DNA from 4 places in the Anaeromusa burkinensis DSM 3853 genome. Region 2 is predicted to be linked to each of the others. Evidence: riboswitches for the same ligand, from Rfam matches in the RefSeq annotation. Region 2 holds a riboswitch; each other region holds the start of a gene.

Region 1 (8,461 bases), on a different contig from region 2:
AAACGTTTTATTAATACCTATTCACTAGCGCAATTATAATTCCTGCTATATTTACTGATTATATTAAATTTTCAGTTTTTAATTAAGAATAGTTTGCTCCTATTGTCCAATTACACTCAACGGATCGATCCATTGGCTTCCCTGCCAAATGCTTAAATGCAAATGCGGCCCCGTTGAATACCCGCTGTTCCCTACATACCCTACTAATGTTCCCGCTCCTATATACGCTCCCTCATTCACCGCAAGCCGGCTTAAATGGGCATAAAGCGTATACACTTCATTAGCATGAGCTACGACTATACAATTACCATAACCACTCCATTGATTCGCATAAATAACCTGCCCATCCCATAAGGTTCCAATCGGCGTACCATAATCCAAAGCTAAATCCACGCCATTATGAAACTGCCATGTACCACTAATCGGGTGTATGCGCATACCGAACGGAGATGTCACCGTATATGCAGCACAAATTCCTGTTTGCCAAACGGTTAAACATCCTACTAAAACGAGAATTCCGAGCAACCTCTTCATGCCATCGCCTCCTTTTACAACCTCCTTACAACATTACATAGTTATCATTTTATGTTTTATTTCAACAAAACTTTGCCTATTCCTTTAGGAGAAAGCCGAATTCACTAAATATTGTCAAAAAAATCTTTCTTCTTGTCTTCCTGCTTTTTAGAAAGTATTCTCGTTAGACTCATTTCCCAATTTATCAAAAAAGCGTTGAAACATTCCTTGTTTTGCGTCTACAATATAGTAAGATCAGCAATTAGGAGGACTCGCCAATGCTACTCATGCATTTAAAAAAACTTTGCCTTTTCCTTTTTCTCGGCTTACTATGTTTCAGTTTTTCCGGAGTCGCTCTGGCTGGCGCTCCTCAAGCCGCACCACAGCAAGATTACTTTAAAACATTTATGCAGCGCACAGAGGAAACCCTAAAAGTGCTGGTTGCGCAAGGAACCATAACCAATCAGCAAAAAGGGAAAATCATTGATATGTATAAGAAAAAAGATGCAGATCGCCGTGAAGAATATAAAAAGGCAAAAAAAATGACGCCTGCCGAACGCGAAGCGGCTTCTAAAAGCAAGCTAAAGACAGCTCGTACTCACAATACAGTGAGTGATCTGATTACCGGGGCTGGCCTTAGTGAAACGCAAGCGAAAATAGTGGCTAAGGAATTATATCCTCAGCACCGTCTCGCAGGCTCTGCTGATGCAAAAAAAACTACACAATAAAAGTTTTCTCATCGTATCTTACCGCCTCATCCCCCACTTTTAGCACGCACACACCTCCCTTTAACACGACGCATGATGAAGAAAAAACCGTTCCCGGCGGAACGGTTTTTTCTTCATGCCAGATATGGCTTATTATACGTTTTTAACAATCACAGTCGTTGTTTGCTAGCAATGCCAAAAACGAATCAACCAGTTTCGGTTCAAATTGCGAACCGCTGCAACGAAGCAATTCTTCAATAGCGTCCTTCTTTGTCATTGCTTTTCGATAAGGCCGATCACTAGTCATAGCGTCATAAGCATCCACAATACTCAATATCCGACACTGCAAAGGAATTTCTTCGCCCGCTAGACCCAATGGGTATCCTGAACCATCCCAGTTTTCATGATGTTTTAAAATCCAATCTGAAATCGGCTCCAAATCAATGGAAGCTTTTGCAATACGAAAACCAATTTCGCAGTGTTGTCGCATAATCTTCATTTCATCCGGCGTCAGCCTTCCCGGTTTCTTCAAAATGCTGTCGGGAATCCCCACCTTGCCCATATCATGAAATTTGGCAAACAAACGCAAATCGGCAACCGCACTGCTAGGCAAGCCAAGACAGCGCCCCATTTCCTCCAGCATAACACTCAAACGGTCCGCATGGCCTTCTGTAATATGATCGCGTTCTTCTAACGCCTTCATTAATGTCTGAACGATCGAATGTCGCACACTATGACTTTGGTGTATTTTTTGACGGTACATATAGGAATCTGCCAACTTTAAGGCCTGTTCCGCTTCAGAGGAATACTCCGCAATTTTCCACCCCATCGACAAGCTCACCGGCAATTGCAAGTACGTCTCATTATAGTCTTGCAAGCGTTTTTGATAGGTTTTCTCTAATTCTTCCATGCTAGTTGGCGAAGTATCAAAGCAAACTACTACAAACTCATCTCCGCCAACTCTGGCAACATAATCTGGAAATGACAATTCTTCTTCTAACAACGCGGCTACTCGTTTTAACAACAAATCGCCTTGCGCATGCCCTAACGTGTCATTGATCAATTTAAGGCCATCCACATCGCAAACTAAAATACCAATATTTCGTTTCTCTTCTGTTTTCATTTTTCCGAGGTCCGCTTCAAAAAATGATCGATTATACACACCGGTCATACTATCGCGCTGCATCAGATACTGTGCGTGCTCTTCCGCTTCACGTCTCGCAGTGATATCGCGAAGGGCAGCCAAGCAACACGTCTTATTTTCAAATTCCACGGTCGTTGCACTAACTTCTAAAATTAGCCGTTTACCGTTTCGAGCCTGAAACTCTTTTTCATAAATTGGATACGCCCCCTCTGCAACAACGGTTCGAATCACTTGCAAGGTTTTCTCTTGCTGTACCCCTTGTACCAGTACCTCTAAACCGTTCTCTTGCAGCTCTTGTTGTGAACATTGAAAAAGTTCTTCAACCCTTCGATTTGCTCTCAGTATGGCGCCGTTTTCACCATCAAAGACGATCAAACCATCCCCTGCCGCTTCAAAAATATCCACCGCTTGTTTTTGGCTGATTGCTAAGGCTTTCATGGTTTGCGCATTATCAACGGCAATGGCTGCCAGCTCCGCAAACGGAATCAGCGTATTCATTTCTTTTTCCCCAAAAACACGATTCTCCTCCGTAAAGGCAATACCAATAACGCCGAGGATACGGTCTTCCTTCTTCATGGGCACCATGGCAAAGCAACAAACTTCCGCCAACGAAGGATGCGTATTCCTTTTCGGCCACTCTTTATAATTGTTCACAATACAAGCTTCTTTTGTGCGAAGTACTTCGCCAATAATTCCAGATGTTAAGGAAAGCTTGATTCCAAAATGCTCCTTTTGAGCAAACAACCCGACTCCGCCTAGTCCTACGATAAGCTGTTTCGTTTCGTCCAGCAGCCCTACGGTTCCATGTACAGAGCCAGTACTCCTTGTGGCCCAGGAAATAATAATCGCTAGCAAGCTATCCACATCTTTTTGAGCCAACAATTGGGAAGATACTTCACTTAACGCTTTCAACAACGCATTATGCGAAAGCAGATCATGATTCACCTGCGCCGTTTTTTGATATTGCTCGCGCAGTTCTTCCTCCGTTGCAAGCAACTCTTCATGGGTGGCGCTTAACTGCTCGTAATGTTCCTGCAGTTTTTGTTTTGCTTGGACCCGCTCCGTAATATCAAAGGCGGCGCCTACAACAGCCCATACTGAGCCACTTTCATTTTTCAAAGGGATTAGCTGGTGGCTCCACCAGCGAGCTTGAAACAAGAATTCTCCTATAACCGTTTCCCCTAGCAGCGCACGTTGCACTTGATTCACAAGCTCTGGATGATTTTTATAAACCGCAAAAGCCGATGCGCCCACTTCACGACGAGTTCCCTGGGAGCCGTCGTTTTGCAAGCCTTCCCCCTCAGAAAGAGTAAAGCTCCCGTAGCTATCTAATGCATAAAACACGATGGGCGTATGTGCGATAAATGTACGGAGCCATAGCTCTTCTTTATGTTGTTTACGAAGACTAGATAACATATAGCTAGCTGCCAAAACAATGCCCAGGCTAAGCATAGACGCCGCCAGCAAAGATATGGTTCTATGTTGGTAGTATAAGTTCAATACGTCTTGCGAAGTCCCTACTTGAATAACAAGGGGATAGTCTTGCATCTTTCTATAGCTTTCGACCAACGTCTCCTTCGTTTGTGTTGCCAGAAAATCTCCATAGCTTTTAGTTATAATATCTTCTTGTTCTTCCAATTGTTGAAAAACGGGATCCTGACTTAGGTTATTACCAATTTCACTTTCACGGCCACTAGCCCGCACAACACCATCTAATCCGATAAAGCGAATCGTATAGTTCCGAGAAAAATTCATTTCCTGATAAAAAGAAGAAAAATACTCTGGTTTCATTGCAATAATGGCCACGCCAGCAAATTGTCCATCTGGATAGGCCAAGCGCTTCGTTAAATGAATACTAAGCCGTTGAGATGTTTTTCCTTTGTACGGCTTTCCAATATATAGTTCATCACGACCACTTTCGGTATGGTACAAAAAATGAGGAACATCCGCGATATTAATTCCTTGGCCTTCACCAATCGTATTTAAGACAAAATCCCCTTTATTATCTACTATACCGGCTGCTAATATAGGATCCAAACGAATTTGCCGAAAAAGTCTTTCCAGCCCTGGAGTCCTGGTATAGGTTTGCTCATATTCGTCTCTCATATGATTTAAGTAAAATTCATTTGTATTCAGCACACGACGAACATGCTCTTCAAAAGCCATCCCCATACGCTCGCAATCATGCTTGGCTTCTTCCATCACGGTTCGATGTTCAAAATAAAGCAAGCTCAACGTACTCGTCCACACAATGATAAGCAAACACGCAGAGCCAAATAAAAGAAAGCGTTTTAGAAATTGCCAATTTCGCAAAAATCCTTTTTTGTGCTGCAAGTATAAACCTCCTAGACTTCCTATTTATTAACCCTAGCTTGATTTTTCACAGGTCTCATGACATGGCCTCGACGCCTGTTACGCGATTATTTTACCGGCTTATTGGTTCAACTTTTTCTATAAAAAAATACCGGCCAAAATTGGGCCGGTATTTTTATGGCTATATGCCCCGGCAACTTGGCAATCATAGACAATCGTCCTTAGACCCATAGCTTTGCGTCCTTACCTTTCGGCAAGTTTGCTTTTTACAATTTTATTAGAAATCATTACATGACTAGAATCATTATATTGTAAATTTAGTCTAACTTCCTAGGCAACTATAGTCAATTACATTTTATTACAATTTCTAAGTCTAACTTATCTTTAAACATGGCCCTTCGTCTTAATGCCGCATAAAAAATAGCGTATCAGTAAAAGCTGATACGCTATAAAGTCTAACTTATTGGGGTCATATCATCTTTTCAATTAACCTGGCAACGTTCTTCCACTACGGCGACCGCTTTATTGCGGCTCTTCAAGACTTGATATGCCAAGAATAAGCCTCCATACCAGAAGGGCGCCACGTAAAGGCCCACTAAATTATCCGGATCATAACTCATCCCTAATACAACAGCCCCCAAGAAAAGCAACACGCCGTAATTTGCGTACGGAAAAAGAGGCATCTTATACTGCAACCGACTAAATTGCTCTTCGCTTAGTCCTTTGCGCCATTTTAAGTGAATACACATAATAAGAGCCCAAGTCCAAATACATCCAGTGACCGTACACGCCGACATAAAATAGAACACCGTATCTGGATAGGAAAAGTTTAAATATACGCCAACTAGACAAGCGGCGCTGGAAAATAAAATCCCATTGGCAGGAACTTGATGCTTGGAAAGAGTTCCCAAAAACCGGGGAGCTTCTCCCCGTAGAGATAACCCATAAAGCATCCGCCCGCACACATAGATACAGCTGTTCAGACAGGACGCCGCCGAGGAAAGAATAACAAAGTTCATAACTCCTGCCGCATAGGGAATTCCCATGCGTTCAAAGATAATCACAAACGGGCTTACCCCTTTAGGCAATGTATCCCAGGGACAAATGGAAAGAATAACCGTCATCGTACCAACATAGAAAATGAGGATACGCCAGAACACTTTATCAATGGCTGATTTCAAAGAATGCTTCGGATCTTCCGCTTCTCCTGCTGTAATACCAATCATTTCAACACCAGCATAGGCGAAAACTACCATAACCAAGGCCATGGCAACGCCTTTCAGGCCAAACGGCATGAAGCCTCCATGCGCCCATAAGTTTGAAAAGCCAATCGCCTCGCCGCCATTTCCGATGCCAAACAAAATCATAGCGGATCCTAAGAAAATCATCCCTATGATAGTAACCACTTTAATTAGAGCAAACCAAAATTCAAACTCTCCGTAATATTTGACGGCGGCCAAATTCACCGCTGCAATCACCCCTAAGCAAACCAGCGCCGCCAACCATTGCGGCGTATCAACAAACCAGTATCGCGCGTAAATACCTACAGCGGCAATTTCGCACATTGCCAAAACTACCCACTGATACCAATAAGTCCAACCGGTAATAAAAGAAACCGTAGGTCCGAAAAAAGTTTTAGCATATCCAGAAAAGGAAGCGGACACAGGATGTTCCACCGTGACTTCTCCCAAGGCCCTTAGCACAAAGTACATAACGACGCCGCCCAGAGCATACGCCAGCGTCAACGCCGGCCCCGCCATCTTGCTGGCGGAAGCGGAACCCATAAACAAAGCCACGCCAATAACCCCGCCAATGGCAATCAATTGAATATGTCGATTTTTTAAGTCTTTCTTTAGATTTTCCTTGGCAAACTCTCGTTTTTCCATGTACAGCCCCCCCTCTTAAAAACCACAACATAACATTTACACGCTGATTTATATAAAAAACGCCTGCAACACCTAGTTAGGTGATGCAGGCGTCTTTGCCCAAGTGTGCCTACCTTCGCAAAATCAGCATGTAGCTGCCGCTTTTTGAATGTTTCTCTCCAAAATTCCAAGGCCTTGATCCAATTGAGCATCTGTAACCACCAACGGAATCAGCAAGCGAATCACATTTCCGTAAATACCGGCTCCAATCACCAAGAGACCGTCTTCTAAACACAGCTTGATGACGCTAGCCGCCATTTCCTTAGCAGGCTCTTTCGTCTTCCGATCTTTTACCAGCTCAATGCCAATCATGGCCCCTAAGCCCCGCACATCGCCGATCGCCGCGCACCGTTCCTGCAGATTTTGCAAACGTTTCATGGTTACATCGCCAATATGCTGCGCCCTCTGACATAGATGATTGTCTTCCATATAGCGAATCGTTTCCAAACCAGCAACGCAGGACAGAGGATTGCCGCCATAGGTACCGCCAATTCCACCGGCTCCAGGCGCATCCATTACCTCCGCCTTGCCAGTAACAGCACTCAACGGCATGCCGGCAGCAATTGATTTCGCCGTAGTCATGATATCCGGTTCTACGCCCCAATGTTCGATAGCAAACATCTTTCCAGAACGTGCAAAGCCAGTCTGAATCTCATCGGCAATAAAAAGGGTATCGTTTTTCTCACAAATCGCTTTCAGGCCGGAGAAATACTCTTGAGGCGGAACAATGAACCCGCCCTCGCCTTGAATGGGTTCGGCAATAACCGCCGCAATCTGATCAGAAGCCGCCTCAGCTGCAAAGAAGCGATCAAAATGCTCTAAACAGTGCATGCCGCATCCTGGATAGGTTGATTGGAATTGGCATCGATAACAGTACGCCGAGGGAACTTTATACGTATCGGAAGGAAACGGGCCAAATCCATGCTTATAGGGCTTCACCTTGCTGGTAAGCGCCATGGCCAACAGCGTCCGTCCATGAAAACCGCATTCCAGCGATACAATCCCGGTCTTCTTGGTAGCTTGACGCGCAATCTTCACCGCATTTTCAACCGCTTCTGCGCCGCTGTTGGCAAACATCGTTTTCTTAGGCTGCTTTCCAGGTACAATTTGATTCATTTTTTCCGCTAACGCCACATAGGGTTCATACATGGCGATGGCAAAAAAGGAATGCAATAGTTTATCTGCTTGTTTTTTAACGGCTTCCACTACCGGCTTCGGACAGTGGCCGGCGTTTAACACGCCGACACCTGCATAGAAATCCAGATACTCTCGCCCTTCCACATCTGTAATTACGGCCCCGCTAGCCTTTTCCACAAAAATAGATGTCGAGTTAGCAATACCGCTGGCAACAGCCGCTTGCTTCCGTTTTAAAAGAGCCTCTGTTTTTGTTTCTGTTGCAATCATCTTTACCCCTCCTCACAAGAACAAAAGCCGGAACTATATCCTCAAGATATAATTCCGGCTTCATCGCCTTGCTTCTTTACTAGCGCTTGCTGAGCTTTCAAGCTTCTCAAAAACTCCGCCATCTAGTTCCTTGTTCTGGTTTTATTGTAGCAAAGGAATTCGCCGACAACCATGTGCTAACCTCACAATAAAACCGCCGCTTTATAGGAAACATGCACAACGCAAGTCCGTTACACTCCTTCGTGCAGGCGATTATGCTTTAACTGCCGCCCCACAATGACTCCCAACTGCAAAGTCAGACGATCATACGGGTCACTCATGGACTTTCCTGTTGCTTCTTCCACTTTTTTCAGCCGATAATCCAGCGTATTGCGATGTAAAAAAAGCCGTTTCGCCGTACGAACGACATTGCCGTTTTCTTCAAAATAGGCAAAAAGGCTGCCCGCTAAATCCAT
Region 2 (8,461 bases):
TAGCTATGAGCCGTCAAGCGGATCGGGAAGGCTTCCCGGAAGTGGCGGAAGCATACAAGCGGATTGCCTTTGAAGAAGCGGAGCATGCGGCTAAATTTGCCGAACTGCTGGGCGAAGTAGTTTTTCCGTGCACGAAGAAGAACCTTGAACTTCGCGTAGAAGCGGAGTACGGCGCGTGCGAAGGCAAGCTGGGTATTGCGAAAAAGGCTAAAGCTCTTGGCCTAGATGCTATTCATGATACCGTGCATGAAATGTGCAAAGACGAAGCGCGCCATGGCGCAGCTTTCAAAGGTCTTTTAGAGCGTTATTTCGGAAAGTAAGCTCTTAGGCAGATAAGAAAAAAAGGGTCTGACTTTTAAAAAGTCAGACCCTTTTTTCTTATGATGGATCTTTTTATGCTTACTCTGTGTTCGTTCCCTATTAAGCAGCTTGGTTCTTCTCTTGATTGCGAGGATGAAGCAGGCTTTTGCGATAGCCATAGGCGAAATAGGCGACGAGGCCGAGGGCGCTCCAAATGCCGTAGCGGAACCAGGTATCGCCGGGGAGGCTGTACATCAGATACCCGCAGGAGATAATGGCGCCCAGAGAAACAAAGGTGACCGCCGGGCAGCGGAAAGGACGATGAATATCTGGTTTGGTGCGGCGCAGGACTAATACGCCTACGGCGGTAATAACAAAGGCAAACAAGGTGCCGATATTAGTTAGCTCGGCAATAACGCTGATAGGCGTCAACCCGGATACAATGGCGACGACAATGCCGGATAGAATGGTAATAATATGAGGCGTTTGGTATTTAGGATGGATTTTGCAGATGCCTGCAGGCAGCATGCCATCACGAGACATGGCGTAAAATACGCGAGTCTGGCCGTACATGACAACAAGGAGAACGGTTGTTATGCCGGCAATCGCGCCGGTTCCTACTAAAGCGGAACCCATGTTGTAACCAATGGAGCGCAGGGCAAAAGCGACTGGCTCGCCGGTGTTGAGCTCGGTATAGGGGACGACGCCGGTTAAGACGGCTGCTACGGATACGTATAAAATGGCGCAGACAATTAAAGAGCCAATAATTCCAATGGGCAAGTCACGATTGGGATTTTTGCACTCTTCCGCAGCGGTGGAAACAATGTCAAAGCCAATATAGGCTAAAAAGATAGTAGCTGCGCCCGTAACAACGCCTGAGATGCCAAAGGGCATGAAGGGCGTCCAGTTGGCGGGGTCGACCTTTGGGCCGGCAAGAAAGAGAAAGATGAATACGGCTACCAGCTTTACTGCTACTAAAATACGATTGAGAGTGGTGCTTTCCTTTGTACCACGCACGAGCAAAAAGCTTAAAAAAAGCGAGATGATGACCGCCGGCAGATTAATGATACCGCCGTCAGCCGGGACGGCGGTTAAGGCTTGAGGCACGGCAAAGCCTGCTGATTTAAACAAGCCGGTGGCGTAAGCCGACCAGCCGGCAGCTACTGCGCTCGCACCTAAAGAGTATTCTAAAATCAGACTCCAGCCAACCATCCAAGCGACAATTTCACCTAATACCGCATAGGAATACGTATAGGAACTGCCGGAGATGGGAACAATCGAGGCAAGCTCCGCATAGGCTAAGGCGGCGAAGGCGCAGGCGATAGCGGAAAGAACCAAGGACACAACAATAGCTGGTCCCGCGTATTTGGCGGCTACAACGCCGGTAAATACGAAAATTCCGGTGCCCATAATTACGCCGACACCTAGTAAGATAAGATCGAAGGCGCCCAAGGTCTTTTTGAGCTTTTTTTCTTTGGCGCCTTCTCGGAAGGCTTCAATGCTTTTAGTGCGAAAAATATCCATTTAAATCCCCTTTTCGTTCTTTTGAGAGTGACTGTGTACTAGCAAAGAAAACATAACGACAAAATAGTCCATTATAAAGACACAGACAATTTACAATGTAACATTAGAAGGCGAGAAAGTAAAGAGAAAAAGGGGGTGTTTAGGGCAAAAAAAATTAGAAAATGGTTATTTTCCTCACACGGCCAAGGGGTGTTTTCTGATTGGAGAAAAATGTATTTCCAGAAAGGATTGTTTTGCGCCGCTTTGCGGAGGGCGCTCCAAAGTCATTTTAGCGATATTTGAATTGAAACGGAGACAAGGATAGTTTCTGTTTACGTAATTTAAATGAAAAAGTCATGGGACAAATTGCGCGCTTATGTTAAAAATTAGGTGTAATGAATGTAAAAAAAGATCAAAAATAGGAAAAAAGTCATGTGGAAATTAGTAGGAAAATCTTGTAAAGTACAAAATGATGAGTTTTATGTAGTATTATAAACATAAAACTGTCACAATGAACTTTATATGGGCAAACTTGTTGAAAAGCAAGGACGCAAAGCTATGGGCCTACGGACAACGTTGTTTTGTTTATGGTCGCCAAGTTGCCGACTCAACCTTGAGATCGTATTTTGTGCCGGCATGGAGCCCGGCACTTTTTTTGTAAGCTGTTGCAAAAAAGAATCTTGCTAAGGAGGAACACGTGGATATTTTTGATTTACTATCAATTATGTCTCTTATTACTGCTGTCTTAAGTGGTTTTGTCGGTTGGCGCGTATATGTCTCTGAGCGAACGCAGTTGATTCACCGTTTGTTTTTCCTTTTATTTCAAAGCATTACTATATGGTCGATTGGTTTATTGTATGTATATCAAATGCAGGATATAGAAAGCTATTGGTTGGCGGATAAGCTTTCGGCATTTGGCTGGATTCCTTTTGTGGCTGTATTTCTTCATATTAATCTGCTTCTGACAGAAAACGAAGCGGTTGTTAATAAAAAATGGAAAGTTGCCTTGCTGTATTTACCTGCAGCAGTATTGATTGTTTGGGAAGTTTTTTTTCTGGGTGTCGGCGTTGGACGTCTAGCAGTAGATGCATTCTATTTAGCGTTTAACCTATTTTATGTTTTCTACGGCCTGCTGGTATCGGTTATACTGGCTCGCTGGGGGTGGAAAAACAAGGCTAAGCGAAAACGGATTCAGGCAGCCTTGGCTTTTTTGAGCAATGCTTGCGCCGTAGGAACCGCCTACTTTCTTGAGGCCTATTATCCAGTTATTATTGAAGGAGAAGGCCGGGCGGATCCGCTGCATCTTTTTGTCTTTCTTTATTTTTTGGGCTTTTGGTATGCGTATCATCGGTATAAGCTGTTTAATGTAGCATCGATGATTAGTCCCAATATGCTTTTAGAGCATGTTACTGGTATTATTGCGGTGACCGATTTAAACTTTAAAATTTTGCAGGTGAATTCCGGTTTTGTAGCCGCGACAGGGTATGCGGAGGAAGAAGCTATGTATAACGCACTGCCGCAGTTTATTTCAGGTTTGCTAAGTGAAGAAGGTCAATTGCTTGTTGCCCTGGAAGCGGTGGCGGAGTTGGAGATGCAGACTAAGCAAGGAGAGCCGCTGCCTATCGAGTTTCGTGTTTCTGCTGTAGCGGATCAGGTAGGAGAACCAGCTGGTTTTATTTTTGTAGGACGAGATATTCGGTTGCAAGCACAGTTGCGGCAAGAAATACAAGAACGCAAACGAAAAGAAGAAGAGCTGCAATATAATCGCTTTCATGACGTACTGACAGGGTTATATAATCGTACGTTTTTTGAAGCGGAAATGCAGCGTATGCAACGCTCGCCTATTTATCCGGTTGCAACGTTGAGTGCGGATATTGACGGACTGAAATTTGTTAATGATACAATGGGACTTAAGGCTGGAGATCAAGCGATTCTTGCTGCCGCTAAAATTATGAGCAATATTTCTGCAGGCAAGGGGATTGTAGCGCGCACAGGCGGGGATGAGTTTGCGGCCATTTTGCTGCAAACCGATGACGATTGTATAAAAAGCATTGAAGAACAGGTGCGGGTGGAAGTAGATGCGTATAATCGGCGTCATTCCGGCGTTCCTTTAAGCTTGTCCGTAGGCATTGCGTTAAGCCGCAAGCCGGAAGAAACGTTGGACGACTTATTCAAAATAGCGGATAAAAAGCTGTACCGCCTCAAGCTGACACAAGGACAAAGCGCAAAAAGCAAAATGGTTCAGGCTGTAATGAACACGTTGGGAGCGAGGCATATTGAAACCGAAGATCATGCGGAGCGCCTAAAGGAGTTGGCTGTAAAATTGGGAGAGCGAGTTGGCATGACGCAGTATGAACTGGCGATGCTCAGTCTCCTGGCGCAATTTCATGACCTGGGTAAAGTGGGCATCCCTGACCGTATTTTGTTGAAGCCGGGTTCGCTTACAGAAGAAGAATGGCAGGAAATGAAAATGCATCCGGAAATTGGCCATAAGATCGCCCAGTCCATTCCCGAATTAGTGGGAGTTGCCAATTTGATTCTGCAGCATCATGAACGCTGGGACGGGCAAGGATATCCGCAAGGAATAGCGGGTTCTTCGATTCCGCTGTCTTGTCGAATTATTTCGATTGTCGATACCTTTGACGCGATTACAAATGACCGGCCTTATCGCCAGGCTTTGTCAGATGCGGAAGCGATTGCTGAAATTATTCGTTGCGCAGGCTCTCAATTTGATCCGGATATGGTGGATTCTTTTGTAGAAATGATGCGAGAATTAGCTTGAAAAGCAGGCAAGAAGCCTTTGGATGACGAAAAGAAATGGAAGTGAAACCATTGTATTTTCTAGACATCTAGGAGGCGGGCTTATGCGTACATACAAGGTTTATCAGGTAGACTCCTTTACAACGGAGCTTTTCAAAGGGAATCCGGCTGGCGTTGTTATGAATGCGGACGGGTTGAACGAAGCAGAGATGCTGGCGATTGCCAGAGAGCTTAATAATTCCGAAACAGCGTTTTTATTTTCGCCGGACGCGCCGGATCATGAGGTGCGCATTCGCTATTTTACGCCGTTGACCGAGGTGCCTGTTTGCGGTCATGCGACCATTGCGGCTCATTATGTGCGTGCCGTAGAGGGGCAAATGGATTCCGCCGTTATTATGCATAAAATTGGCGTAGGAACGTTGCCGGTAGAGATTGTGCGTCACAACGGAAGCTGCTCTATCATTATGACCCAAGGCGCTATTTCCTTTGACAACCCGTTTAATGAGGAAAAGCGGCAGCGTCTTTTACAGGCGTTGGGGCTGATGGAAGAGGACTTGGATGAACGTTGCCCCGTGGAAGTGGCGTCTACGGGACATTCCAAAGTTATGATCGGAATTCAAAAACGAAGTAAGCTGGATTCGTTAAATCCCAATTTGGCTGCTTTAAAAGCATTAAGCGCCGAAATCAACTGTAACGGATATTTTGTGTTTACTCTTGACTCGCAAATGGAGGGCGTATTGTCACATGGACGTATGTTTGCGCCGGCTATTGGCATTGCGGAAGACCCGGTGACGGGGAATGCTAATGGTCCATTAGGCGCTTATCTTGTGAAGCACAAGTTAGCGGTCTTTGAAGGCGCTCAGTTCTGTTTTAGAGGCGAGCAAGGAAACGTCATTGGACGCAGCGGGATTGTCGATGTTTACGTAAAAGTGGAGAAAGAAGAACCGGTGCAAGTTCGTATTGGCGGCGAAGCGGTTATTGTTTTCAAAACGGAAATGACCCTGTAAGCGGTAGAAACGCGGTAACAAACAAGAGGCCGTTGCTTGGAAGGTTTTATTTTGCTGGCTGCAACGAGGAGGCGAGATGGATGGAACAGCGAATGAAAGCGGATGAGAAAGAAATTTATCTAGCTGGAGGTTGCTTTTGGGGAACGGAAAAATACTTATCCTTAATCAAGGGTGTAGTCGAAACGGAAGTTGGCTATGCCAACGGACCAACAGCGCAGCCCAGTTATGAGGAGGTGTGCAACGGCAGTGGTCATGCTGAAGCCGTCCGAGTTGTTTATCAGGCAGACGAAGTATCTTTGAACAAAATTTTAGAGCTTTTTTATGAGGTGATTGATCCTGTATCGGTCAATCGCCAGGGCTTTGATGTAGGCGTGCAGTACCGAAGCGGTGTTTACTATGTGCAGGAAGAGGACCGGGAAGTAGTTTTGCAATCGCTGCAAACCTTGCAGCAGCGCTATGAGAAGCCTCTTGCTATTGAGGCGGCGCCGCTCCAAAATTTCTATCCGGCAGAAGAGTACCATCAAAAGTATTTGGATAAAAATCCTCACGGGTATTGCCATATTGGGGAAGAAGAATTTCAGAAGGTGAAAATGCGTTGCCTGTAAAAGAAAAATTATCCTGAGTAATATTTTATTAATAGGATAAAATATTTTCTTGCATAGTCTGCATCAGGCTGTTATACTAAGGACTAACAAAATACTTGTCAGCAATGAAGCTTCGAATCGTTGATTCGGAGCTTTTCTGTGTATTTGGCGATGGAGCCTGCGCTAGCGTGCGCGGGCTCTGTTTTTTTATAGAACAGTGAGTCAAGATAATTTGGCGGCCGCCTAATTATAAGGTTTCCAATTGCAACTTACAAAGAAAGAGGGATGAAACATGAGAAAATACGGAAAAATGATAGGGGTCCTCTTGCTGATGATGTTGGCGCTGGGAGTTCTTGCTGGTTGCGGCTCCGACAAACCGACGGCGCAAAAGAGCCGTATTGACGAAATTAAGCAAAAAGGGAAATTAATTCTGGCTACCGGCAACTACCGTCCTTTTGAATACCATGATGAGAAAACAAACAAAATTATTGGTTATGATATTGATGTGGCGGAAGCCGTGGCTAAGAAAATCGGCGTGCCGTTGGAAGTACAGGAAATGCAGTTTACCAGTTTGATTCCAACGCTACAGAACGGCCAGGCCGATTTGGTTATTGCAGCTATGTACATTACTGATCAACGCCGCGAAGTAGTTGATTTTGCCGAGCCTTATATGGATACTGGCATGGTGCTGGTTACAATGAAAAATAAGACCGCCATTAACAGCGTGAATGATTTGGCGGGCAAAGTAGTAGGGGTTAAAACTGGCGCTACCAGTGAAAAAGTAGCGCAGGACATTAAGGCCAAAGGCATTGATTTTGAAATCAAGAGCTATAAGGAAACCGTCGACTATCTGTTGGATATGGAAAATGGTCGCTTGGATGCATCGATTAATGACCTGTTGAATCAATTGGAATACAACAAAACGCATCCGGATGTGCGTATTGTTGGTGATCCTTTCACAAAAGCATCTTTGGGCATTGCGGTGAAAAAAGGCGATAAAGAGTTGGCGGATGTAGTTAATGCTGTGCTAAAAGATATGAAACAAAATGGAGAAGCGGACAAGCTTTATAAAAAATGGTTGACTGGAGAAAAATGATCACAAAAGCGAAGGGGAGATAAGTTATGAACTTAGATTACTCGATTGTATTAGGAAAGCTTCCCATTTTGCTCCAAGGTTGTCTGGTTACATTGCAAATTTCCCTGATTTCGCTCTTGTTAGGAATGGGGTTCGGCATAGCGGGGGCGCTGTGCCGAATTTCCTCTAATCGCTATTTAAATGCGATTTCTTCCTTCTATGTTTGGGTGATTCGTGGAACCCCTTTGTTGGTACAGCTGTTTATTTTGTACTTCGGTCTGCCCCAATTGGGCCTGAAGATGGACAGTATGACAGCCGGCATTGTTGGTTTGGCTATTAATACAGGCGCATATGTAACCGAAATATTCCGGGCCGGCATTCAAGCTGTCGATAAGGGGCAACTGGAAGCGGCCTTGTCGCTGGGCATGAACTATCGGCAGGCATTGGTGCGCATTATTGGACCGCAGGCTATCAAAGTATGCATGCCGCCGATGGTGAACCAATTCATTATCACTTTGAAAAACTCGTCGATTGCTTCGCTGGTTACGATTACCGAGCTTTTGCGGACTGGTGAACAGTTAATTTACACAACTTTCCGCAGTTTTGAGGTGTATACGGTGATTGCGTTGTTGTATTTGATTATGAATTCCGTATTCATGCTGGTGGCTGACAATCTGGAAAAAAGGATGGCAAAGCTATGAAGCCTTATATTGTGGAAATGGAAAACATCTGTAAGTCCTTTGGCGAGGTTCAGGTTCTGAGGGGGATTACCTTGCGTTTGCATGAGGGCGAAAAGGTGGTTATTATCGGCCCCAGCGGTTCTGGTAAAAGCACAATTCTCCGTTGTTTAAATCGACTAGAGCCCATTCAGCAGGGCGTTATTAAATTTGCCGGCCAAGAGGTAACGGAAAAATACGATTTATGCAGTTTGCGGACGCAAATCGGCATGGTGTTTCAACGGTTTAATCTCTTTCCCCATAAGACGGCTTTGGAAAATGTGATGGAGGCGCCGCTAATCGTCAAAAAGGAAAAGCGAGATGCTGCAAGGGAGCTGGCGGCATCGTTGCTGGAAAAAGTAGGGTTAGGAGATAAATGCGACCGCTTTCCCAGAGAACTTTCCGGTGGACAGCAGCAGCGCGTAGCCATTGCGCGCGCGCTGGCGATGCAACCGCAAATTATGTTGTTTGACGAACCGACATCAGCGCTGGATCCTGAATTAGTAGGAGAAGTAT
Region 3 (8,461 bases), on a different contig from region 2:
TCTTCGTCTCCTTCACCCCATTGAGGGCCAACTGTATGGATGATAAACTTGGCAGGCAGCTGACCGCCGTCGGTGATGACGGCGTGGCTCACAGGAAGAATCCCAATCTTTTTAATTAGGTCCTGACTTTGTTGCTGAACGACAGAACCTCCAGCGCGGGCAATCGCTAAGGCGGCGCCGCCGCCGTGCCGTAAGTGGCTGTTGGCTGGATTGACAATGGCATCGGCGGTTTCGGCGGTAATATCGCCTTGCTTAAGGTGCAGCATTTTTCCACGGGGCAGGCGTATCGTCTTCATATGTCTCCTCCTTTATGGCAGCAGAGGCCAAATATCAGGCGTTTCAAACCCTAAACGCCAGCAGGCCGCTCCGGCTAACTGGTAGGTGTGGATCAGCGCGGTTTTTAAGGCTAGAGAGTCTTTGTTTTCAACCCAAACGTGATAATATTTGCCGTCTTCTTCATACTCCAAATAAGACAGGCCGTAGTCAGAGCGCCATTGGGGCTGGATATTGTGCGTCTGCATTACGGCATTTACATCCTCCATAAAAAAGGTTTTCCCTTTAGCGGTTACTTTACCTTGTTCCTCGGCGTGTTCCCAACGTTTTGTATAAAAGGGGATGCCGAGGAACAATTTATTTGCCGGCACTTCTTGCAAGGTTTTTTTCAGATTTTTTTCCACCCAAGGAAGCGAGGCTACAGGCGCTCCAGGGGTGCTGGTAGCCCACTGCTCGTCGTAGGTCATGACCATAACATAGTCGACAATCGCAGCTAATTCTTTGCGGTCATAGCAGCGAGACCAAGAGGGAGTTTCATTCGGGACTGTCACGTCAATCGAGATAATCAGATTTTGCTTCTTCAGCTCTGTTGTAAGGCTGCGAATGAACTGGGTAAGGCGATCTCGGTCTGCGTCGGCTACATTTTCAAAGTCAATATTGATACCGTCTAAATGGTATTGAGAGGCATAGCTGCTTAGCTGCTGGATCGCTTGCTTTTGCGCAGCAGCCGAAGCAAGAAACTGCCGAGTCCGGTTTGCGTCAAAACCATTGTCGAATAACGCCCAGACTTGGCAGCCTTTTTGGTGAGCTGAGGCGACATAGCCAGCGCTGCCTTTGGAGTGAACGGAGCCGGTAGCGTCAGCCAGAGAAAACCAAGTAGGGGATAGTACCTGCAGGCCTTCGCGTACAGGTGCTGTTTCCGAGGTCTCGGAAAGGCTTTTTACATGATCCCAGGCCAATGTTAACGGCCGTTGCGCCGAGGCTGAGGCCGGCGTTCCTGTCCAAGAAAACAGTAACGATAGAAAAATAAAGATAGTAGTAATCCAAGGGTGCATCGATAAAACTCCTTTCTGGCGATAAGATCTTTGTATCTCATTATACTTGGTTGTATCAGGAAAAAGAATAAGTTTCAGAATTGCAACCAAGGTCCTACAGGTATTTTCCGTGAACGGGTTACGCGGGTCAGTTATTATTTGGTATAATATACAAAATAATCAAAAACTGTCTTGCGTATGAGTGGAGGCGGAAAGCCGCGGGAAGAAGGTGAGCTTATCAATTCGGTGTTTGCCGTACAAATGAATATTTACTTGACGCTGCTATTGGTAAGCATTGCGATTCATGCCTGCCTGAAGCTGGAGCGACGCGAGAGAGGAAACCCGCTCTTCCTGGTGTTATTATTGTTGACCTTGTTGATTCTGGTTTTGGAAACGTTCAGTGTCTTTTTCGCAGCTCCAGAATATCAACGAGTTGGCGGCCTTCAAAAAATTATAGAAGTACTGGGCTTTGCCTTGGCGCCATTACTTCCTTTTTGTATTTCGCTGTATTCGCAACAACGTGTTTTTCGCTATGATTCGTCTCAAAACCGAAAGTGGTCAAGATTGAGTTTGCCTTTGTTGCTAAATTTAGTGATTGCGACGGTTAGTTACTTCCTGTCCCCGGCGGGGACGGACGTGGCTTATGGAGAAGTCCGAAGCAATCTGTTAGCGTCTTTTTCTTATTTGACGACTGGATTTTATTATTTTGTAAATCTTCTCGTGATTTATGTAGGTCGCTGGAAAGTGACGCGAGAAGAAGTGGTGGTATTAGGCCTGCTTTCAGGCATTCCCTTGCTTTTTTCTCTATTTCAATTGTCGCATTTTATTTGGTCCGGCGTGACGATTGCGCTAGTCATTAATTATGTCTATATTGTTCATAATCAAGCGAAACGAGATCCATTGACCGGCTTAGCTAATCGTATGGCCTATGAAGAATATCTGGCTTCCTTTCGTCGGCGAACCGGCAGAAGCCTGGCGGCAATCAACATTGATCTGGATGATTTTAAACGCATTAACGATTCTTTTGGACACCATGAAGGCGATCATGCACTGCAACTTTTTGCGCGAGAATTGTCGGCTACGTTTGCGGGTAAAGGCTTGGCTGTACGGTTGGGCGGCGATGAGTTCCTGGTCTTACTTGAGGAAGAACGGCAGGAAGTATTGCAGCAATATGTAGCGAATTTGAAAGAACGCATTGAATCGCGCATTAAGGAATGTCAGCTCCCGTATGCCATCCACTTTAGTTATGGACTTACCACGCTTGATGAAGGATATCGCAGCGTACGCGAAATGGTCGAACATAGCGATGCGCTTATGTATGAAAAAAAGCAGGGCAAAGCGGGCAGGGCGAGGAAAAGACCGTTCTAAATGCAAGAGAGCGGCAAATGCATTGTGTTTGAGGAACATGCGTGCTATAATTATTTGTAAAGTCATAATAACTTCGTTGAAATCAGGGGGCGTACTGGTTTCGACAGGGGTGGTTGTGGTATAGGTAGCGAGCCGGGGTTCCATCTGCCCGTAAGACGGTGGGACAATTTTAATTGCCAACGAAGAATACGCTTTAGCAGCTTAATGCTAACGGGCCAGTTTCTCCCTCCCGCGGGGAAGCTGTCTCGTCACAATGCGGGATACCTGAAGTCCAATTCTCGGAGGACCCACAGGGAAACTTTATCGAGATAGCGCTGGCGCAGCCTGTCGTTGGGCGGCAAAAGGGCGAAACCTAAATTAACGACTGCGCTCGGAGACACCTGTATGGCGATACTTCTGGACAGGGGTTCGACTCCCCTCGCCTCCACCATTTAAATCCGGAACTAATGAAACCCGCGAATTTCGCGGGTTTTTTTGCTGTGTAATTTTTGCTGGGATTCGGATGGCTCTACCAAGTAAGATGATTTTACCCAAAATAGCAGAAATGGTTGATATATACAAGGGTATTGTTGGATTCGGAAAGAATAATAAAAAATATAGTATAGTTTGGAAAGTAAAATAATGAGTTGGAGAACAGTCACTTGACTCGTTTATGACAAATTGAGCGACACAGGGTAACACGCGCGTTAATGTTATCAAAAAAGGAACGTCCCTGTGTCGCTGGTGTCGTTTAGCCTAGAACAATCCTTATGTTATACTAATTAGTGTTGCGTTAAAATGATAAGCTCATGACCTAAAATATAGTAAGGTCGTTGCTGAGGAGGTATGGAGAGATGTTTACAGGAAAGTTCCCAACAGTACGTATGCGAAGAAATCGCAGTGATGAATGGAATCGTCGTTTAGTTGCTGAAAATCGATTATCGGTTGATGATTTGATTTGGCCTATATTCATACGCGAAGAGGTAGGAGAGCCTGAAGAAATTAAATCAATGCCAGGACAATTTCGTGTAGGCTTGGATCGGTTAGTGGAACACGTGGGGCCGGCGGTTGAGCTTGGTATTCCGGCAATTGCGCTATTTCCAGTTGTGCCTGGTGATAAAAAAGATGCAATGGGCAGTGAGGCAATAAATCCCGATAATATAATTTGCCAAGCCGCGAAGAAACTTAAGCGTGCTTTCCCTGAGATTGGTTTAATCGGGGATGTTGCACTTGATCCATATACAGATCATGGGCACGATGGTATTTTGTGTAATGGCTATGTGGATAACGATAGAAGTGTAAATATATTAGCTCAACAAGCGCTTTTACTTGCGAAAGCCGGTATAGACATTATTGCTCCATCGGATATGATGGATGGGCGTGTTGCGGCGATTAGAAGCGCATTAGATGAAGAAGAAATGATTCATACAAGAATTATGTCATACGCTGCAAAATATGCATCTGGATTTTATGGCCCCTTTCGTGAAGCATTGGGTTCAGGGAAGTCTCTTAAAAATAACAAGAAGACTTACCAGATGGACTCGGCTAATGCAGAGGAGGCGTTGCGAGAAGTTGCCATGGATTTAGAGGAAGGCGCTGATATGGTGATGGTTAAACCGGGTCTTCCTTATTTGGATATCATTCAACGAGTGAAGTCTCGATTTGCTGTGCCTACATTTGCCTATCAAGTTAGTGGGGAATATGCGATGTTAATGTCTGCTATTCGAAATGAGTGGCTTGATCCCAAGATTGTTATTGGAGAGAGTTTGCTTGCTTTTAAACGTGCGGGTTGTGATGGTATACTCACTTATTTTGCCTTAGATATAGCAAAACAGTTGCGCAATGAATAGGTCAGTGTTGTTCTGAAACAGTTCGGTAAATTTGCAAAACCGGATTGTGAAGCTTGTCCTGAGAAAGTCAATGGCGAGTGAAGCCCTAATGGTTCCTACTTTGATTTATGGCGGTATGATTCAATTGAATTTGTACATGTGATTCTGTAGGGTTCCCCTCCATCAATCAAATCCGGATTTTGTCCAAATTATAAAACCCGCTAATATCTGCGTTTGTTAGGTATTAGCGGGTTCTTGTTTTGGGGAACAATAGAATTGATAAAGAAATGCTCTTGTTCTATTTTTCGAGAGTATAGCTTTGGACTAAAGTCATGTTTTTGAACATAAATAGCAAAATAGTGTATAAATTAGTATGAATATGCAAAGCGTTGTTTGACTGTTGTTTAAAAATGGATTAGACTGTAAAAAATGAATAAAAACATTGGATGTAAAAGGCAAACTTGCTGAAAAGCAAGGACGCAAAGCCGTGGGTCTAAGGACGGAATGTCTATGATTGCCAGGTTGCCGGTTTGAATGCTTACTAATGCGACGCCGGTTAAAGTAACCGGCGTTTTTAATTTGCATTTTATCCTAAAGAGTATCAGTATATACTCTTCAAAATGGATTTGAGAAAAAGTGAATAGAAATGTTGAATGTCAATGTCGACAGGTGTTTGAAAGAGGAATTCTTTTTCAAATACCTGTTTTTATTTTGCAAATGGTACTGACTGGCGAATTTTTCAAAGGAAGGTGAAAATGGTGATGAAGGTAAGGCGGATTTTTCAACCAGGAATTTTTATTATGAGTCGATTCCGCTTAATGGCTAAGTTTTTGATGGTGAGCTTAATTTTAGTAGTGTTACTGAGCGTCGCGCTCTTTCAGTTTTTTTCGGGGAATTATGCAAGCAAAGATTTTTCACAAAAAGAAGTATATGGGGTTGAGTATGCTCAATTATCTCAACGATTAACTAGGCATATTCAAGAGTATTGGTTTTTGCAAAAAGAAGGTGCGGCTAACCTTGTAGAAGCGGATTTGATCGAGCTGAAAAAGTTAGACCAAACGTATGAACATGTTTTAGATTCTTCTCAAGAAAATAAACAAGTATCAAAGAATATCGAAGAATGTGAAGCGTTATGGCATAAAGTCGAAAAAGGAAATACGAATTCATATGAAAATTTGTCAGCGGCGCTTACAACGTTGCATACCAATATCTCTGATAACTCCAATTTAACCCTAGATCCGGACTTGGATTCGTATTATTGTATGGATGTAGTGATGTTTCGCAGCCTTGCTATTGCGGAATCTCTATACAAAATTAGAGAAGTTGTAGCAGCTCAGCCGCCGGAAGGATTATCATACAGTGAGCGGAAAAAACTAATTGCCTTGAGCTCCCAGTTAGCAATTTTGGTTGACACTGTTAACACCGATATGCAAACAGGAAGCGAATTTAATGAGGTGAAAGGTCAAAGTATACTGAAAGACATTGGGGTTCCAATAAAAGATTTCACGAAAATCCAAAGCAAATTTTTAAAGAAGCTTGATGAAGAGCTTGAAAAAGAAAAAGGCTATGTTCAATTGGATTTTCCAGACATTGATCAAGCCATTTCCGCGAATGATCAGTTGTTTGCCTCCATAGGAGGAGCTTTGTGGAATTTATGTAATGCGCGTGTACTGCAATACGAGCAGCAGGCGAATATAGTCATTATTGCTATTCTTGTTTCACTGCCTGTCTTAGCGTATGTATGTATTGCATTAGTTTTATCCATTACTAATGCTGTTTCTATAATTGGAGAGAATCTAGAAAAAATTCAAAATGGAGATCTGTCGGTACATATTGAACTGCATTCGCAAGATGAATTGAGTAGTATCTCCAAAGGGATTAATCGAATGCTTGCTCACATGAGAGATATTTTGCAAAGAATATCCGCACAGTCAGAAGGGTTGATTATTGCTTCTAAAGAGTTGTCAGTTAGTTCCGAGCAATCAGCATTGTTGGCTGATGATGTAGCAGATGCTACGTCGCAAGTGTCACGAGGGATAGAAATGCTTTCGGCTTCTACGGAAGAATTAAACGCTTCTGCTGGAAATGTGGAAGCTAATATTGAAAAGATGGCTCTTTTTTCCGAAGAGGGACGAAGTGTTGCGGAAAATATCAAAGAGCGTGCAGAAACACTAGAGGGAAATGCGCACGCTTCCAGAACAAGGGCAGTTTCGTTATACGATGAAATGAATAAAAGTATGCTTCGCTCTATTGATGAGTCCAAAATTGTTGAAGAAATATCCTCTATGGTGGAAGTAATTGCAACTATTTCGAAGCAAACTAATTTGTTGGCTCTGAATGCAGCGATTGAAGCGGCGAGAGCTGGAGAAAGCGGCAAAGGATTTGGCGTTGTCGCGGAGGAGGTTCGAAAGCTGGCGGAAGCGTCTGCGACGGCGGTAGGAGAGATTCAGTCAATGACGCAAGCTGTCCAAAATACGATATCAAAATTGGTGGAAAGCAGCCAAGAGATACTAGGGTTTATCAATGGAACCGTAAATGAAGATTATAACTCCTTTGTTAAAGTAGGAGAACAATATAAGGAAGATGCAAAAGCTTTTTTTGATACGACGGAAAATATTAGCGCTCAATTGCAGCAAGTGTCTCATGAAGTAAAAGAGATATCTCAAGTCATTGAATCGGTCGCTGAAGTGATCTTGGAGAATTCGTCACAAGCGCAAGGGATATCGTTGAACACGGCAGGAGTAAGCGAGAAAATGAAGTCGATTCAATCTTCCTCCGTATCGTTGGAACAGATTGCAGGCAAGATGGGAAGTTTGGTGGTTCAGTTTAAACTGTAATCTTTAACGAATTGTGATAGCGCCTTCAGTTTCCTGCTTGATGGTCTCGTGAGACTCACTACTTCCAATTGCATGTAATGAAAACAGCTCCAGGGACTTCTTTTTCTAAAGAAAGTTCCCTGGAGCTGTTTTTAAGAATAACTGACAACCTCTAATCCCTTGCAAGCGAGTTTTTCTTTTATCCCCTGTAATTCGTCAGCTGTGGGCGCTGTAAAGCTCGTAAATGGAAGGCCAAGAGCTTCCATTTTTTCTTTTCCCAGTGTGTGATAGGGGAGGAGTTCAATTTTTCGGACTCGCGTTTGCTGAAGCAAAAAGCGGCTTAGTTGTTCGAGGTTTTCATCGTCAATATTGACTTCGCGGATTGCAGGCATGCGAATGACGATATTGTCATTGAAATAGGAGGCCGCTTTGATGTTTTGCAGGATGGTTGTATTGTCTATTCCGGTGAAGTAGCGGTGCTTGGTAGGATCCATTACTTTGAGATCAAAAAAGATATGATCTAGTTTTTCAATAATATCTTTGCAGTTAGTGAAGTTGAATTGAGCGCAGCTTTCGACGGCTGTAGCTATGCCGAGGTTTTGGCATTGGTTTACTAATGCGCGCAAAGCTTCTTCTTGATAGAATGGTTCTCCCCCGGAAAAAGTGACGCCGCCCCCGGATTCCAGATAAAAAAGAAAGTCTTTTTTTAGTTGCTGCATTAGAACGTCAATACTCTGACTCTCGCCCATTTTCTGGCGTGCTTTATTGAGGCAGACGGACACGCAGGTAAAGCATTGCTTGCAGGTTGAAGACGCAAAACGAACCTGATTATCTTCCAGAAAAATCGCACCAGCGGGGCAGTGAGAAACACACTGTTGGCAGTGGGTGCATTTGTGGGCTAGAAACATCAATTCTGGATGAGGGGACCAGGATTCTGGATTTGCGCACCAGCGGCAACGAAGCGGGCATCCTTTAAAAAACACGGTGCTGCGGATGCCGTCACCATCGTTGACCGATAAGCGTTGGATTTGAAAGACGTTACATGCTTTCATAAGTGGTTCGCTCAATGATGGCGTCTTGCGCTTTGCGAGAAAGATTTACGAATTGTGTGCTGTAGCCGGCAACACGGACAAGCAAGTCTCGATAATTTTCCGGGTGCTCT
Region 4 (3,980 bases), on a different contig from region 2:
AAATAAAAATGACGCATAAAGCAGACAATGCGTGCGTGTTGCGGGCAGGAGGAGCTTTGGGATGTTGACGATGCTTTTGATTTTATTGGGTCTCTATGTAGTGTATCGGTTATTTCGCTCGCGTTCGGGGTATAATCAGAATCCTTATATGGGAGGCAATGGCGGTTTTGGCATGGGGGGCATGCTGGGCGGTATGGTGCTCGGGTATTTGTTGTCGCAGTATCTGATTGACCAGCACCAGTATGATATGTGGCGCAATATGGATGATGATGAATTGCGCGAGACCCTTACGTCGAACGGCATTTTAAATGGAGATGAATTTAACGATTTGCTGGGACAGGCGGAGGCGGGAAATCTGCCGGACGTTGCCAATCAAAGTACCTGGGATGAGGGCAGCCAGCAGGATATAGCTTCCAATAGCTTTGACGACTACCAAGATAATGATTTTGGCGGGGATGATTGGGGGTAACATGAAACAATTTAAAACAATGCTGTTGGTGGCGATGTTGATCTTTAGTATGAGTCTTTCTGTTTGTTCTGCAGGCAACCGCTTCGCGGAGCAAGTGAAGGCCGCCGCTGATCCAATAACGGAGAACATTTTACAGGCTGTTAATGAAGATGATTATAAGGGCTTTTCGAAAGACTTTGATGAAAAAATGAAAACAGAGTTGAACGAAAATGAATATCGTAAAGTGATTGCGGCGACGAAAGCGAACTTTGGCAGTTATCTTTCTAAAGAGTTTGTTGCGGCTGAGCTAAACGATACGTATACCATTGTTACCTATAAAAGCAAATTTTCCAAGGAAGCAGCGGAAATCATCATTCGTAATGTGTTGGTCGAACGTGATGGCGGCTATGTTGTAGCAGGATTTTGGATGGATTCTCCGCAGCCGAAAAGCAAATAAAGCAAAACACCTGGCTCTTGGCCAGGTGTTTTTTATCTTTACATGTCCTTGTTGTTATTTGTTTTTTTACCACTAGTGCGCTTCCGCCAAACAAGCAAGGCGATTATAAGTAGCAGAAGGACGCCGAGGCTGACTTGATGTCCGTAGGTAGTAAGAAGATACCAATTTTCGCCGAGGGCGACGCCCAAATAAATTAGAGCGATGGTCCAGGGCAGAGAGCCTAAAACGGTATAGGCGGCAAATTTGCCGAAATTGACTTTGGCAAAACCGGCGGGCAAGGAGATAAAGGTGCGAATCACAGGCAGGAGTCTGGCAAAGAATACGGCTGTCAGGCCATAGCGGTCAAACCAACGTTGCGCTAAGTCGACGTTGGAAGGAGTAGCAAAAAAGTATTTGCCGTATTTTAAAATAAAGGGACGACCGCCGTAATAGCCAAAAGCGTAGGAGGCGATTGATCCCAGCAGCCCCCCGGCAACACCGTAAAAAACTGCTGGCTCGAAGCTTAAGCGGCCCAGATATACCAGATAACCTGCAAAGCCAAAGATCAGCTCGCTGGGAATCGGTATGTTAGCGCTTTCCAAAGCCATTCCTGCAAAAATAGCCCAATACCCCCAGGTGTCAATCGAGTGTGTTACAAATAAAAATAATGAATCCATTCGACGCCCCCGTATAGTGAACAATATAGGAAGAAAACTGCGTAAAATGCTTTCTGCAGGGGTTTGCAAAAATCCTTTAAAAAAGCGGTATTCAGTGAAAATGAGTAAAAATATGAACAATTTAAAAAATAAAAAATTGCCGATGAACACAGGCTATGATAAACTTATAAAAGAATACTGCATCGACTAAGTATAGTAAAAAGAAAAAAGCAAACTCGCTGAAAAACGAGGACGCAAAGCCACGGGTCTAATGGCAGAGCCTATGATCGTCGGGCTGCCGCTTTATAGAGGAGCGTTTGCCACACCTGCTTCTTTTTAGCAGGCCTTTTTTTGTATAAATACGATGCAGCAAAGGAGTTCGGTTTTACTAGTACAGGATCAAGAGTTGGTTGGAAATGGAGTGAGGCATGTTATGACAAAATTGAAGTACCGTTTGATTGCCGCAATGGTGGCTACAAGTTTTGCTTGTATTGTAGTTCTTTCTTGTTATTCGATTATTAGTACTGTTCGCAAGAATAGCCAAGACATCCAAGAGTATAGGACGATGCTGTATGAACAGTTTGACAGGGGGATCAAACTGGAGGTGGAGACGGTCCACAGCTTGGTGCAGCGTATTTACAATCAGCAGCAAAAGGGGCTGCTTTCTGAAGCGGACGCAAAAAAACAGGCGGCGGACATGGTGCGTGATTTGCGCTTTGACAACGGTAATTATTTTTGGATCGATACGGCAGAAGGAGTTAATGTCGTTCTATTGGGACGAGATGTAGAGGGTAAAAGCCGCATTCATTTGGTAGATCCAACTGGTAAAAAATTTATTCAGGAAATCATTGCCAGCGGTTTGAAGGAAGGTGGCGGTTATACAGACTTCTCCTTTCCCAAGCCGAATGAGACAGAGTCATTGCCAAAACGTAGCTATACGATGCTTTTTAAACCATACAATTGGGTGATTGGCACAGGCAACTGGGTGGATCATATTGAAAAAGATGTCCAGGTTAAAGTCGAAGAAAAGCAGCGTCAACTTAGCTATGATATCACGATGACCCTTGTAATTGCCTTGGTAGGATTGGGCTTAGTCAGCGCTTTTGCCATGTATATCAGCCGCAAAATTTCCGAGCCGGTAGTTAAAGTGGCGGAAGGCGTAAAACAGATTGCCGCCGGTGATTTGGGCATTGCGGATCTTGAAGTGGAATCAAAGGATGAAATCGGCCAATTGGCTTATTCCGTTAATGACATGAAGCATCATTTGAAAGAGCTTATTCGCGGCATTGCCAATTCCTCCAGTCAGGTAGCGGCGGCCAGCGAACAACTGACAGCCGGAGCCGAACAGTCGGCGCATGTAGTGACTCAGGTTGCGGAGTCAATTAATGAAGTGGCCCAAGGAGCGGAAAAACAGATGCGGGCGGTTAGCGAGACCTCCAGCGCCGTAGAGCATATCTCCTCCGGCATGCAGCAGGCGGCGGCAGGGTCCGCGCAGGCGGCGGAGCATTCTACGCAAGCAGCTCGGAAAGCCAAAGAAGGCGATTTGGCGGTAGGCCGAGCGGTGACGCAGATGGCGTCCATTGAAAAAACCGTGAATAATTCGGCCCAAGTGGTAGCGAAACTGGGCGAACGTTCTAAAGAAATCGGACAGATTGTCAGCGTTATTTCCGGTATTGCCGGACAGACGAACTTGCTGGCGTTGAATGCGGCCATTGAGGCGGCCAGAGCTGGCGAGCAAGGACGCGGCTTTGCGGTCGTAGCGGACGAAGTTCGCAAGCTGGCTGAGCAGTCGCAAGAAGCGGCGCAGCGTATTGCAGAGCTAATCGGAGAAATCCAAGGCGATACGGATCAAGCGGTGGTCGCTATGAGCGAGGGGACGCGTGAAGTGAAGGTTGGCAGCGAAGTAGTAACCGCTGCAGGCCAGGCCTTTGCGGAAATTACCGAGTTGGTAGCGCATGTTTCCGAGCAGGTGCAGGATATTTCTCAAGTCATGCAGCGTATGTCTCAAGGCAGTGAGAAAATCGTCACATCGGTCCATACGGTTTCCGGCTTGAGTGAAGCGGCTATGGGCGAAGCGCAGACGGTTTCGGCGGCAACCGAAGAACAGTCGGCGTCGATGGAGGAAATTGCTTCTTCCAGTCGGTCGCTGGCGAATTTGGCGCAGGACTTGCAGGAAGCAGTGAGTCGTTTCCGGTTGTAAAAAGAATAGAAAAAACCGTGCAGGGAAATGTTCCCTGATGTGACCCCAATAAGTTAGACTTTATAGCGTATCAGTTTTTACTGGTACGCTATTTTTATGCAGCATTAAGATGAAGCCTGTATTCTAGAGGACTCATCCAACCCAAGGACTGCTTGATTCTTTGCTCGTTGTAATATTTTACATACTTGTTTATTGCATCTTTCAATTCATCATAGCTGTAATAAACGACGCCGTAGTACA

What was found. A riboswitch is a leader RNA that binds a small molecule or an ion and turns the genes downstream of it on or off. The one in region 2 is predicted to bind cyclic di-GMP.
Region 1: another riboswitch for cyclic di-GMP. It lies ahead of C508_RS19525 (HD domain-containing phosphohydrolase); the one in region 2 lies ahead of C508_RS19390 (histidine kinase N-terminal 7TM domain-containing diguanylate cyclase/phosphohydrolase).
Region 3: another riboswitch for cyclic di-GMP. It lies ahead of C508_RS0108175 (methyl-accepting chemotaxis protein); the one in region 2 lies ahead of C508_RS19390 (histidine kinase N-terminal 7TM domain-containing diguanylate cyclase/phosphohydrolase).
Region 4: another riboswitch for cyclic di-GMP. It lies ahead of C508_RS0115760 (methyl-accepting chemotaxis protein); the one in region 2 lies ahead of C508_RS19390 (histidine kinase N-terminal 7TM domain-containing diguanylate cyclase/phosphohydrolase).

What each region holds. Positions count from the first base shown of each region.
Region 1 covers NZ_KB894597.1:55,635-64,095, forward strand. The annotation lists gene C508_RS0112365 (M23 family metallopeptidase) at 100-534, opposite strand; gene C508_RS0112370 (hypothetical protein) at 801-1,241, shown strand; gene C508_RS19525 (HD domain-containing phosphohydrolase) at 1,384-4,698, opposite strand; cyclic di-GMP riboswitch class I at 4,867-4,951, opposite strand; gene C508_RS0112380 (amino acid permease) at 5,160-6,563, opposite strand; gene gabT (4-aminobutyrate--2-oxoglutarate transaminase) at 6,687-8,006, opposite strand; gene C508_RS0112395 (PucR family transcriptional regulator) at 8,237-8,461, opposite strand, start outside.
Region 2 covers NZ_KB894587.1:150,337-158,797, reverse strand. The annotation lists gene C508_RS0106110 (NADH peroxidase) at 1-320, shown strand, start outside; gene C508_RS0106105 (amino acid permease) at 421-1,824, opposite strand; cyclic di-GMP riboswitch class I at 2,319-2,410, shown strand; gene C508_RS19390 (histidine kinase N-terminal 7TM domain-containing diguanylate cyclase/phosphohydrolase) at 2,501-4,585, shown strand; gene C508_RS0106095 (PhzF family isomerase) at 4,668-5,570, shown strand; gene msrA (peptide-methionine (S)-S-oxide reductase MsrA) at 5,651-6,175, shown strand; gene C508_RS0106085 (transporter substrate-binding domain-containing protein) at 6,447-7,250, shown strand; gene C508_RS0106080 (amino acid ABC transporter permease) at 7,277-7,930, shown strand; gene C508_RS0106075 (amino acid ABC transporter ATP-binding protein) at 7,927-8,461, shown strand, end outside.
Region 3 covers NZ_KB894590.1:77,098-85,558, forward strand. The annotation lists gene C508_RS0108155 (macro domain-containing protein) at 1-296, opposite strand, end outside; gene C508_RS18150 (glycosyl hydrolase family 18 protein) at 309-1,328, opposite strand; gene C508_RS0108165 (GGDEF domain-containing protein) at 1,506-2,675, shown strand; RNA gene ssrA (transfer-messenger RNA) at 2,761-3,105, shown strand; gene hemB (porphobilinogen synthase) at 3,509-4,504, shown strand; cyclic di-GMP riboswitch class I at 4,928-5,013, shown strand; gene C508_RS0108175 (methyl-accepting chemotaxis protein) at 5,239-7,320, shown strand; gene C508_RS19835 (glycyl-radical enzyme activating protein) at 7,452-8,351, opposite strand; gene C508_RS0108185 (glycyl radical protein) at 8,338-8,461, opposite strand, start outside.
Region 4 covers NZ_KB894609.1:37,176-41,155, forward strand. The annotation lists gene C508_RS0115740 (hypothetical protein) at 62-469, shown strand; gene C508_RS0115745 (DUF3887 domain-containing protein) at 471-905, shown strand; gene C508_RS0115750 (DedA family protein) at 944-1,561, opposite strand; cyclic di-GMP riboswitch class I at 1,760-1,843, shown strand; gene C508_RS0115760 (methyl-accepting chemotaxis protein) at 1,974-3,740, shown strand; partial or broken gene C508_RS0115765 (IS3 family transposase) at 3,835-3,980, opposite strand, start outside.